Regions from separate parts of the Pseudoalteromonas sp. SG43-5 genome, predicted to be linked through region 1. Evidence: predicted binding sites of a transcription regulator. Region 1 holds the regulator's gene; each other region holds the start of a gene.
The links. Region 1 encodes sigma-54, which starts transcription at its own class of promoters, with help from an activator protein. Its sites were predicted from a motif close to GTTGGCACGNNNNTNGNNT; they were not measured.

Region 1 (4,290 bases):
GCAGAGCAAAACACGCAACCTGCTGCCAATCAAATTTCAATAAGTGCCGACAAGCAAGAAGGTCAATTGAAAGCTAATGTGGGTATTTTTGAGAAAAACGTTGAGATTATTCACGGTAATCGCCGCATTACAGCCGATCGCCTAGAAGTACACAAACGTGATGAACTTGGTGATAATAAACAATTATTAATTGCCACAGGTAGCCCTGCGCACTTTGAAGAAAAGCAATCAGACGGCACGACTATGAGCGCCAGTGCTGACGAAGTACGTTATGATGTATCTAAGCGTTTTTTAACGCTTGTTGGTAATGCACAAGTTTCGCAAGCCGGACAAAAAATAAATGCTAAAAGCATTACCTACGACATAGAGCAGCAGCTCATCAGTGCCGAAAAAGATGAAAACTCAACTGACCGCGTTCACACAATTTTAGTACCGATCGAAACTAAAAAAAGTAAAAAAGGCGATAAAGGTCAACCATGAGCACATTAAAAGCAGAACTATTAGCAAAAAGCTATAAAGGTCGTGAAGTTGTAAAAAACGTCGGCCTTGAAGTACAAGCTGGCAGTATAGTTGGCTTACTTGGCCCTAACGGTGCTGGTAAAACAACGACTTTTTATATGATTGTAGGGCTTGTTCCTAGCGACAAAGGTAAAATATCTATTGATGATAACGATATTACTCTTTTACCTATGCATAGTCGTGCTAGATTAGGCATAGGCTACTTACCACAAGAGTCATCGATTTTTAGAAAGCTGACTGTTTATCAAAACTTAATGGCCATTTTAGAAACGCGCAAAGAACTAAATAAACAAGCCAGAGAAGACACGCTCAATAACTTATTAGATGAATTTAGCATACAACACATTCGTGATAGCCAAGGTATGGCATTATCGGGGGGAGAACGTCGTCGTGTAGAAATAGCACGAGCGCTGGCAGCAGATCCTAAATTTATATTACTGGATGAACCGTTTGCCGGTGTTGACCCTATTTCGGTATTAGATATAAAGAAAATAATAGAACATCTTAAAAATCGTGGGATTGGTGTATTAATTACCGACCATAACGTAAGAGAGACCCTTGATGTTTGTGAAAAAGCCTACATTGTTTCTCATGGGGAGCTGATTGCATCAGGTACTCCAGAACACGTATTAAATGATAAAACAGTACGCGATGTTTACTTAGGCGAGCAATTTAGGCTGTAACATTTACGCCATGTCTTTAAGCATCTGCTAGTATTAATTATAACAACATAAAAGGATTGTTAGAGATACATGAGGCAATCACTACAGCTGCGCATGGGCCAGCAACTTACAATGACTCCACAGTTGCAACAAGCTATTCGTTTGTTGCAACTCAGTACATTGGATCTCCAGCAAGAAATACAAGAAGCTCTCGACAGTAATCCACTATTAGAGGTTGAAGAGGCAGACTATTCCGAAGACGCTGCTGGTAAAAACGAGCAAAAAGCTGATACCGATGACATAACTGTTAGCGCATCTGCTGATGATGCTCCGAGCGAATACGAACAAGATACTGGTGAAGCACTTGCAAAAGACACGCTAAGTGACGACATGGCTATGGATGTCAGTTGGGATGAGTACATGAGTGCCGCTCCTGCAGCCTCATCAGGTCCAATGCCTGAAGACGAATCAATATACCAAGGCGCCTCTACTGAAACGCTCCATGAGTATTTAATGTGGCAATTACAACTAACGCCATTTAGCCCTACAGACGAAGCTATTGCTATTGCTATTGTAGAAGCTGTCGATGATTCAGGTATTTTAACACTAAGCTGCGAAGAGATTTTAGAAAGCTTTAATCAAGAAAACGAAGATGATAACGAAGTCGAACTTGATGAAATTGAAGCGGTATTAAAACGCATCCAACTGTTTGATCCTGTTGGTATTGCTGCACGTAGTTTACAAGAGTGTTTGTGTATTCAGCTTAATCAATTTGATAAAGAAACACCTTATATTAATGAAACGAAAATGATTTTAACCGAGCATATTGATCTATTAGCAGCTCGCGACTATCGTACATTAATGAAAAAAACTAAGCTCAAAGAAGAAGAGCTTAAAGAAGTAATGACACTAATACATACTCTCAACCCAAAACCTGCAGATACTATTGTAAGGGAAGAATCTGAGTATGTTATTCCTGATGTGTCAGTTAAAAAAATTAAAGGCCGCTGGGTTGTCGAATTAAACCCAGATAGCATGCCTAAAATTCGTGTTAATAGCCAATACGCAGCAATGTCTCGCACTGTAAAATCAAGTGGCGACAGCCAGTTTATTCGCTCACATTTACAAGAAGCTAAATGGTTTATTAAAAGCTTAGAAAGTAGAAACGACACGCTATTAAAAGTTACTAATTGTATTGTTAAGCAACAACAAGGCTTTTTTGAACATGGCCCTGAAGCCATGAAACCAATGGTTTTAAATGATGTTGCTGAAATGGTAGAAATGCACGAATCGACAATTTCTCGCGTAACTACTCAAAAGTACATGCATACACCCCGTGGTATATTTGAGCTTAAATATTTTTTCTCAAGCCATGTAAGTACTGAAAACGGTGGTGAATGTTCATCTACAGCAATACGTGCGCTTATCCGAAAATTAATCGCAGCAGAAAACTCAGCAAAACCATTGAGTGATAGCAAAATAGCGGATATATTGGCTGAGCAAGGAATTAAAGTAGCGAGACGTACAATCGCAAAATACCGCGAATCTCTTGCTATTCCACCGTCAAATCAGCGTAAAAGTCTGATTTAAGACGCTAAACTAAGAGGGTAATGCTTATGCAACTAAACTTAACTGGTCGTCACGTAGAATTAACCGATTCACTAAGAGACTATATTAATACTAAATTTGCGAAGCTTGAAAGACACTCTGATCATATTAATAATGTTCATGTCATTCTCGATGTAGAAAAATTAAATCAAAAAGCAGAAGCCACAATACACGTAAGCGGTGCTGAGCTATTTGCCTCTACAGAACATCAAGATATGTATGCCGCTATTGACTCGTTGATCGACAAGCTCGATCGCCAAGTAATCAAACACAAAGAGAAGCTTGCTCGACACTAATATGATGAAATTAAGTTCACTTATATGCCAGGACTGCAGCAAAGCTGCGGTCCTTTTTAATAGCAAAAAAAGAATTTTAGAGTTCATTAGCGAACTTGCTCACGACAAACTTCCGTATTTACCGCAACAAGATATTCTTAATGCTTTAATGAGCAGAGAGAAATTAGGTAGTACAGGTATAGGACGTGGCATTGCTATTCCTCATGGAAGAATGAGCGGTGCAGAAGAGCCTTTGGCTTTAGTGCTCGTTAGCGAAACTCCAATAAACTTTGATGCAATCGATAATCGCCCTGTTGATATTTTTGTCGCACTCATCGTACCAGATGGCGATAACCAGCAGCACTTAAAGACTCTAGCAACCATTGCTGATAAACTAAACAACAAAGATTTTTGTAAACAGTTACGCAGTGCAAAATCTGATACTGAGCTTTACCAAGTTATTGTCGATCAATCATAGTTTTATAAAGGGTGTTAAATGGAGTTAATTATCATAAGCGGCCGTTCCGGTTCTGGAAAGTCGGTTGCTTTGCGCGTTGTAGAAGATTTAGGTTATTATTGCGTAGATAATATTCCAGTAAACCTACTACCTTCATTAGTTCGCAGTGTGTCTGATAGCTACGATAAAATTGCTGTTAGCATAGATGTGCGCAACATCCCTAAAGAACAAGATGAATTTAACGATATTCTTGAATACTTACCAGGCTTTGCAAACCCTACGTTATTTTATTTAGATAGTGACGATCAGACATTGATCAAACGCTTTTCTGAAACACGCAGATTACACCCACTATCAATAGACTCGTTGCCTCTTGATTTAGCCATCAAAAAAGAAAAAGAATTACTTGATGTATTAACCACTCGCGCCGACTTTATGATAGATACGACTGATTTAAGTGTTCATCAACTCGCTGAATCTATTCGTGAAAAGATTTTAGGTAAAAAAGATAAGCAACTGATTGTCACATTTGAATCATTTGGTTTTAAACACGGTATACCAAAAGAAGCAGACTACGTATTTGATGCACGCTTTTTACCAAATCCACACTGGGAACCAGAGTTGAAGCCTTTAAATGGGTTAGATCAACCGGTTAAAGACTATTTAGCTAATCACAGCATAGTGCAAAAATTCACATGGCAAATTCAAACATTTGTACAAACGTGGTTACCGCATTTAGAACGAAATAACCGCAGTTATTTAACCATTG
Region 2 (4,290 bases), on a different contig from region 1:
GCTTGAAGTTAAAAAGGTATATCAGCATTTTTTATGTTTTCATCCCCAAGCAGAGCTCGCAGAAACTTTTTATAACTCTGTATTTTGCCGGCTGTACCATAGGCGCTATTTTCATAATGACTTTATATTTGTAGAAGCAACCTTAAAAGATGCTCCTTCAGTGCCTGTAGAGGCAGAATATAGAACATACTTTCCTGTAGTTGATGGCCTAAAACCAACAATAAAACGCATTATTAGTCATTTTGATTTTAAGGCCCCATTTGTAAATTTAGAGCGTGATATCCGCCTCCTTGTTAAAGCTTTTTATAAACAAGCCCCCGATACACATCACCAACCTTGGCAAATGCGCTTTGATATCTTACACACGCCTTTTTATCGTAATAAAGCAGCCTATATTGTTGGTCGTGTTGTTTCAAAAAGTGGGGTTCAGCCCTTTATAATCGCTGTATTACACGATGAAGATAACGGATTATATTTAGATGCACTTTTAACTAAGTCATCTCAAATGCGTGTTATTTTTGGCTTTGCCCGCGCCTACTTTATGGTAGAGACTCACGCACCTTCAGCACTTGTTCGGTTTTTAAATCAACTTATGCCAAACAAAACACTTGCTGAGCTCTATAACGCAGTGGGTTTTCATAAGCAGGGTAAAACTGAGTTTTACCGAGAGTTTTTAAATCATTTATCTCACTCTAGTGATGAGTTTACAATTGCACCGGGGACTCCCGGTATGGTGATGATGGTATTTACCCTCCCCTCATTTGGCTATGTTTTTAAAGTAATAAAAGACAAATTTGGTGAGAGTAAACCCTTTGGCCGTGATACCGTATTAAAGCGTTATCAACTGGTAAAAAATCATGATCGTGTTGGCAGAATGGCCGATACCATAGAGTATTCTAACGTCGTATTTCCTTTAGCGCGTTTTGATAGTAATTTACTTGCGCAATTACATAAAACAATTGGCTCATCAATGGTAATTGAGGGCGATTGGTTGATCATCAAGCATTTGTATATTGAACGGCGCATGACACCTCTTAACTTGTTTTTAGAAAATGCTGATGAAGAAAGTGTCGCCGACGCAATTGAAGAATATGGGCAAGCCCTAAAAGAAATGATTGCAGTTAATATATTCCCTGGTGATATGCTCTTAAAAAACTTTGGTGTAAGTAAGCACAAACGTATTATTTTTTACGATTACGATGAAGTTCAATATCTAACCGATATGAACTTTAGAACATTACCAAAAGCAAAGAGCTATGACGACTATTTAATGGATGAACAAAGTTACTCTGTTGCACCACAGGACGTATTTCCTGAGCAACTTTGTACATTTGTAATGCCAAACCCTATGTATAAAAAGTTTTTACTCAGCACTCATCCTGAGCTTATAGATGTTAGCTTTTGGAAGCAGGCACAACAAAATATAAAAAATGGTCAGGTAAGTCATATTTACCCATACCCGACAGCACAGCGCTTTATTCACCACTGGTAAGCGCTAAAGGACACACACAATGAATATAAGTAAAATAGATTTAAATTTACTCGTTTACCTCGATACATTGCTTCGAGAATGCAACGTAACACGCGCTGCTAATCAATTGAGTATAACGCAACCTGCAATGAGTAATGGCCTTAAACGTCTTCGTAACTTATTTAACGACCCTATTTTAGTTCGTACCAGCGATGGTATGGTGCCTACCGAGCGTGCTTTGGAGTTACAACCCGTTATTCGTGGCATATTAATGACCCTTGAAGAAACTCTAGCTCCTAATCGAGAATTTGAGGCAAGCCAAAGTAAGCGTGTGTTTAGAATAATGGCCAGTGATTACGCTGCAAGTACATTAGCACCAAAGCTTTTAAGTAAATTGCACGAAGAAGCCCCCGATACTACTTTAGATATACTCACACCAAGTGATGTCACCTTTCATGATGTAGAAAACGGTAAAGTAGATATGGCAATCAACCGTTTTGAAAACTTACCGCAGTCTTTTCATCATAAACGTATTTGGAAAGATAGTTTTTGCTGCTTAGTAAAAGCCGATAATCCTATAATTGAAAACTTTAGCCTCGACAGCTATTTAAAAGCGCGCCATATATGGGTGAGTAAAACAGGTTTTGGTGTAGGTGTAGGCATGGACCCTAAAGATGTTCAAAAACTTGGCTGGGTTGACGAAGCACTTGCTCACTTTGGTAAGCATCGTAATATTGCCACTTTTACGCGTAACTACCATGTAGCTATTCATTTAGCTAAAGAGAAAAATTTGATTGCGACCCTTCCTTCAAAAGCCGCAAATATATATTTGGATGATCCGGGGCTTAAAATTTTAGAGCCACCATTTCCAATTCCTCCTTTTGAGCTTGATATGATTTGGAGCCCACTGTTACATCGCGATGCGAGTCACATTTGGTTACGTCAAAAAGTAGCTGAAGTAGCTGAAGAGCTAAAATAACTTTATTACACAATATAATGTAAAAATTGCTAGGTTAATTTTTTGCCTGTTAACTTAGCACCCTACTGAGATTAAATTAAACCAATAAAATCAAATAACTACATAACCATTGAAACGTGGAACATACATTGCTTTTATTAAATTGAACTATACATTCATTTAATTAAAGAGGTCATTATGAACACCCATCAAGGATCAGAAGTAAATCATATTACTGACATCATTCAAGTTATGAACAGCGGCATCGATTTTTATCAAAAAGCACAGGAAAAAGTTGAAGACCCTGCTATTGGTGCACTTTTTCAGCGTATGATAGATGCCCGAAAAGTGAGTGTTGAGCGCTTGCAGCCATATGCAATTAATGAAAAAGGCGAACGCGAAGATGGCTCATCTTTCGCAGTTGAAGCACGACGTGCATACACAGCCCTATTGACTACTTTCACCTCACACAACGACAGCACGTATGTAAAAGAGCTTGAAGAGGTAGAAGATAAAACCCTTGAAGAAATTAAAGCAGCAATGGATAAACCGCAACCAGCTGACTGCGAAGCTGCACTGGCTAAAACATTATTAACAATGCAAAGCTGCCATGCAGAAATGAGCCGTATGCAAAAGCATTAAGCTTACATAGCGCATAACTAGAACCCAGCCTCGAGCTGGGTTTTTTATTGCCTCTAATACCAATCTACATAGTTTTTTAAGCAATTTAACAAATTGCATTACATTATAACGATGCTAAATAGACCCCATATATAAGCAGAACGGTATAAACACCGCCTTATTTCACCACATTTTAAATACATAATTAGTACAAATATTTAATGTTATTAGAATATTTATTTAACCACGCTTTATTTTTGCTGTGCTAATTTTGTTAATAGGTACCTAAAACCTTGCTGTGGCGCCGCAGCATTTAATCAAAAATAAGGTCCAATATGAAAAAACTAACCAAACTACAAAATAATGCTGATGTAGATATGACCCCGATGTTAGACATAGTGTTCATATTACTAATTTTCTTTATTGTAACTACATCTTTTGTAAAACCTGTGGCTATTGAATTAAACCGACCACTCGACAGCCCTCAAATAGATAAGCCTGTTAAAAATGCTTTATTTAAAATTGATGAAAGTAACGGAGTATATTTTTCTGGGAGGTTAATTGATTTAGAGCAAGTTGCGACTAATTTAGCTATGTTCGCGGCTGAATATGAAATAAGTTCGGTACTTATAACCGCAGACGAAAACAGTACACATAATACTTTAATGAATGTAATGAATAATATTAAGCAATACGATGATTATCCAATAAGTTTGATTTCTAAATAAAATCAGCCCAAGCTAAAACCTAAAAAAGGGCCTTACGGCCCTTTGAGTTAAATAACAAAAGGGAGGTTATTAATTAAAAACGGTATTCTGCACCTACGTAGTAGTAAGCACCGTTAAATCCAAATGGAGCCGAACGACGTGAGTAGTCAAACACACCTGAGCTACTTATTACTGTGTTGCCACTAGCATCCACAATAGTACCTGAGCGAGAGTTACCTATTTCATTTTTATCTGGGTAAACATCGAACAAGTTATTTGCACCAATATTTACTGATAAGTCTTCAGTAACGAAGTAGTTAACTTTAACGTCAGTTAAAATTTCTGCACCATACGTTTGACGACCACCATCTTCTACTGTGTATTCACCAAAACGATTAAGTGACAGGTTAACAGTCCAATCATCACGTTGATAAAGCGCACTTAAGTTAATACGGTCCTCTGGTTGCCACTCTTCTATAATAGAGATGTCTTCAGCTGAGAATATATCTTCTACTTTTACTGTCTCAAGGCTT
Region 3 (4,290 bases), on a different contig from region 1:
TGCTTGGCGAGCCACTTGAAGGCGAACGCTGGTTTAATGTTATTCAGCGCTCTTTTAGGCCACATCAAGATGATGGCCATGAAGTGTCTTTAAAAGACGGACGCCTAATAAAGCTTGATATTACTGCTTTAGCACCAGAGCCTGGGCAACTTATTTTAATGACGGATTTAACCGAAACCCGCCGCCTACAAAAACGTGTTGCACATATGCAGCGATTAAGCGCGCTGGGCAAAATGGTTGCATCATTAGCGCACCAAGTACGCACACCGCTCTCAGCCGCTATGCTGTACGCTGCTAATTTAGGGTCAAAGCGCTTACCAGAAGCATCTCGAGATAATTTTCAAACAAAGTTAATGTCGCGTTTAAAAGATTTAGAAACTCAAGTAAACGACATGCTGTTATTTGCTAAAAGTGGCGATCAGCAAGTTGTTGAGCAAGTTTCAATGCAGCAGCTTTTAACAGAAGTTAAAGCAGGTGCCGATGCGATGGTCGCACTTAATGAAAGTGAGCTAGATGTAAGCTTACCAGAACCCGATATACAAATAGTTGGTAATAAAACGGCATTGGCCAGTGCTATTCAAAATCTAGTGCACAATAGTATTCAAGTTATTGGCGGTGGCGCAAAAGTAAAAATTAGCGCACAAAGAGATTTAAAAGATTTAGATATGGTTCGTATTAGTGTGAGCGACAATGGCCCAGGTGTTGATTTAAGCCAAAGCGATAAAATTTTTGAACCATTTTTTACTACAAAAAGTCAGGGCACAGGTTTAGGGCTTGCTGTAGTGAGTTCGGTGGCTAGTGCGCACCAAGGCCGTGTTGATGTGACTAATAATACGCATGGTGGTGCCTGCTTTAGCTTGTTACTGCCTATTAAGGCAACATCTAAATTAGAGGGGTCATTATGAGTAACACTATTTTAGTTGTCGAAGATGACGCAGGGCTTCGTGAAGCCTTAATAGATACCCTTGAAATGTCGGGTATTGAATGTGTTGCAGCGAGCAGTGCTGAGCAAGCAATGTTACTGCTTAAAAAAGATCAATTTTCGCTTGTTGTAAGCGACGTGCAAATGGGCGCAATGAGTGGACTTGATTTACTACGCAGTATTAAATTAAACCACCCTGATTTACCTGTATTGATGATGACGGCGTATGCCACAATTGACGATGCGGTAGAGGCCATGCGCCTAGGTGCAATTGACTACATGGCAAAACCATTTGCACCTGAAGTGCTGTTAAATATGGTGAGCCGTTATTTGCCTGAAAAAGCAAAAGAAACCGACGGCCCCGTTGTTGCTGATCCAACTAGTATTCAATTATTGGAGCTTGCAAGTAAAGTAGCACGCTCTGATGCAAGTGTAATGGTACTTGGCCCAAGTGGTTCGGGTAAGGAAGTACTTGCGCGTTATATTCATGATAAGTCGAGCCGATGTAATGAGCCATTTGTAGCGATTAACTGCGCGGCTATTCCTGAAAATATGCTCGAAGCCACGTTATTTGGTTACGAAAAAGGGGCTTTTACGGGGGCGATTCAAGCATGTCCGGGTAAGTTTGAGCAAGCACAAGGCGGTACTATTTTACTTGATGAAATTACTGAAATGGACTTAGGACTACAAGCTAAACTTTTACGCGTACTGCAAGAACGTGAAGTAGAGCGTTTAGGGGGGCGTAAAACAATTCAGCTCGATGTACGTATTTTGGCAACCAGTAATCGTGATTTAAAAGAAGCCGTGTCTGAAAACCAATTTAGAGAAGATTTATATTACAGGCTTAATGTTTTTCCACTTATGTGGCGACCATTGTGCCAACGCCCTGGCGATATTATTGTATTGGCTAAGCATTTAATTGAGCGCCATATCAGTAAAAGCAAAGAGCCTATGGCGTATTTAGATAAAGCTGCCGAGCAAAAGTTACTGGCTCACGCGTGGCCTGGTAATGTGCGCGAGCTTGATAACGTTATACAGCGTGCGCTTATACTGCGAAGTGGCGATACAATAAACGAGCATGCTATTTTTATTGAAAACTTAGCAGCTAATAACTTTGTTATGGAGCCTTCATTGGCACCAGTGCAAACAGTATCGCCGACAGAAGTGGCTCACGTAGATAAAGGCGTTGATAAAAGTACGCTAAGCTCGGCATACTACGATGAAAAAGCACCTGTTGAGGCTGAACCTAAGCAGGGCTTGCTAGCGGCAGATACCGGTAGCTATAAAGATGAGCTTAAAGATAAAGAGCATCGCATTATTTTAGAAACCCTTGCACGTTGCCAAGGTAAGCGTAAAGACGTTGCCGAAACGTTGGGCATAAGCCCACGAACTTTACGTTATAAACTAGCGCAAATGCGCGATTTAGGTATTTCACTTCCTGCATAACCTCCTATAAACCCTAAGTTTGCGCTGCGAACTTAGGGTTGTCAAAACTCTGACTCACATAAGTTAAAGTTAACCTATTGTATTTTAATGATTAATTATTTGGCATGCTTTGTGCTTTATTACTTATAAGAGTTCACTGCGTGTCAGAGATAAATTATGAAAATTCAAAACAGTGCTGTATTTCAAGAAATGCAATCAATGGCTTTAGAAGCGGGCCGTAATAATCAAACTAATAAACTGCCAACTCAAGTTCAGCCTACTTCTACTTCCCAGTTTGGCGACATGCTAAGTGATGCAATAAATTCAGTGCACGGGTTACAACAAGATGCCGCGCAAAAAGTAACAGCAGTTGAGATGGGGGATCGAAGTGTATCTCTTGCTGAGGCGATGATTGCTTCTCAAAAATCGTCAGTTGCTTTTGAGGCTACAGTACAGGTTCGTAATAAACTTGTTGAAGCTTATAAAGAAATCATGAACATGCCTGTTTAATTAGGTAGTGGAGAATTATTGTGGCGCAATCTAACCAATCTACAGACCTAGCACTTGCTGGCGGCGGTATCGACCAAAGTGGTGGTGATGATCAACAAGAACAAAAGTCAGGCTACTTAAGTGCTTTAAGTGGTGTTGATGTATTGCGCCAAGTAACACTGGTAATAGCATTAGCGATTTGTTTGGCTATCGCGATTTTCATTATTATTTGGGCTCGTCAGCCAGATATGCGCCCGTTAGGCAAAATGCAAACTGAAGAGCTTATTCAAACATTAGACTTTTTAGATGCGCAAAAAATTGAATATCAACTTGATGGCAATGTTGTATCGGTTGATGAAAGCGAATACCAAAACATTAAATTGCTAATGACCCGCGAAGGGTTAGAGCAAGGCCCTGCATCTGGCTCCGACATAATTATGCAAGATATGGGCTTTGGTGTAAGCCAGCGCTTGGAGCGTGAACGCTTAAAGCATGGTCGTGAACAGCAACTTGCCCGCACCATTGAAGAGCTAAATAACATTACTCGCGCCAAAGTATTGTTAGCCATCCCTAAAGAAAACGTATTTGCCCGCAGAGAGAAAAAACCATCCGCTACTGTTGTATTAACACTTAAGCGTGGCCGCTCACTTGACCGTGAAGAAGTAGACTCTGTTGTTGATATGATTGCTTCAGCAGTACAAGGCTTAGAGCCTGCACGTGTTACAGTTACTGACCAAAATGGTCGATTATTAAATTCAGGTTCGCAAAGCTCATTAGCAGCACGCTCTCGTAAAGAATACGATTTAGAACGCAAGCGCGAACAAGAGTATCTTGAAAAAATAGACAGTATTTTAATACCGGTTGTTGGGCTTGCAAACTATACAGCTCAAGTTGATTTGAGCATGGACTTTAGCTCAGTTGAGGAAACTCAAAAGCGTTATAACCCAGACCTACCAGCGGTTAGAAGCGAAACCACATTTGAAGAAAATAACATTGGTGGTTTAGCTGTTGGTATTCCTGGTGCGCTTACAAATCAGCCACCGCTAAACTCAAACATCCCTGAAGTTGCAGGACAAGGCGGCGCAGGCACAGCTACGTCACCAACACGTAGCCACAAAGAAGCAACACGTAATTATGAACTCGATACAACTATTTCTCACAAGCGCCAGCAAAGTGGTGTAATACGCAGAATAAGTGTGTCAGTTGCTGTTGACTACGTCCCTAAAGTGGGAGAAAACGGCGAAACAACTATGGCCCCGCGCTCGGTAGAGGCATTGTCAAATATTCGTCGCTTACTACAAGGTGGTGTAGGTTTTGATATGCAACGTGGTGATGCACTTGAAGTAGTAACAGTGCCGTTTGTACGTGAAGCAACAAATTTAGCAATAGAAGTGCCACTGTGGGAACAAGACTGGTTTATGAAAATAGCCCGCCTTGTACTAGGCGCCTTAGTT

Region 2: the regulator sigma-54 is predicted to act here: its motif matches at 2,566-2,584, upstream of H5161_RS06140 (PA2169 family four-helix-bundle protein).
Region 3: the regulator sigma-54 is predicted to act here: its motif matches at 2,467-2,485, upstream of fliE (flagellar hook-basal body complex protein FliE).

The regions. Positions count from the first base shown of each region.
Region 1 covers NZ_JACJFA010000014.1:12,871-17,160, reverse strand. Annotated here, with positions in the region: gene lptA (lipopolysaccharide transport periplasmic protein LptA) at 1-480, shown strand, start outside; gene lptB (LPS export ABC transporter ATP-binding protein) at 477-1,202, shown strand; gene H5161_RS14160 (RNA polymerase factor sigma-54) at 1,272-2,771, shown strand; gene hpf (ribosome hibernation promoting factor) at 2,798-3,085, shown strand; gene ptsN (PTS IIA-like nitrogen regulatory protein PtsN) at 3,090-3,542, shown strand; gene rapZ (RNase adapter RapZ) at 3,561-4,290, shown strand, end outside.
Region 2 covers NZ_JACJFA010000004.1:145,689-149,978, reverse strand. Annotated here, with positions in the region: gene aceK (bifunctional isocitrate dehydrogenase kinase/phosphatase) at 1-1,492, shown strand, start outside; gene H5161_RS06145 (LysR family transcriptional regulator) at 1,512-2,450, shown strand; gene H5161_RS06140 (PA2169 family four-helix-bundle protein) at 2,628-3,071, shown strand; gene H5161_RS06135 (biopolymer transporter ExbD) at 3,386-3,778, shown strand; gene H5161_RS06130 (TonB-dependent siderophore receptor) at 3,852-4,290, opposite strand, start outside.
Region 3 covers NZ_JACJFA010000013.1:113,619-117,908, reverse strand. Annotated here, with positions in the region: gene H5161_RS14040 (PAS domain-containing sensor histidine kinase) at 1-905, shown strand, start outside; gene H5161_RS14035 (sigma-54 dependent transcriptional regulator) at 902-2,368, shown strand; gene fliE (flagellar hook-basal body complex protein FliE) at 2,525-2,857, shown strand; gene fliF (flagellar basal-body MS-ring/collar protein FliF) at 2,878-4,290, shown strand, end outside.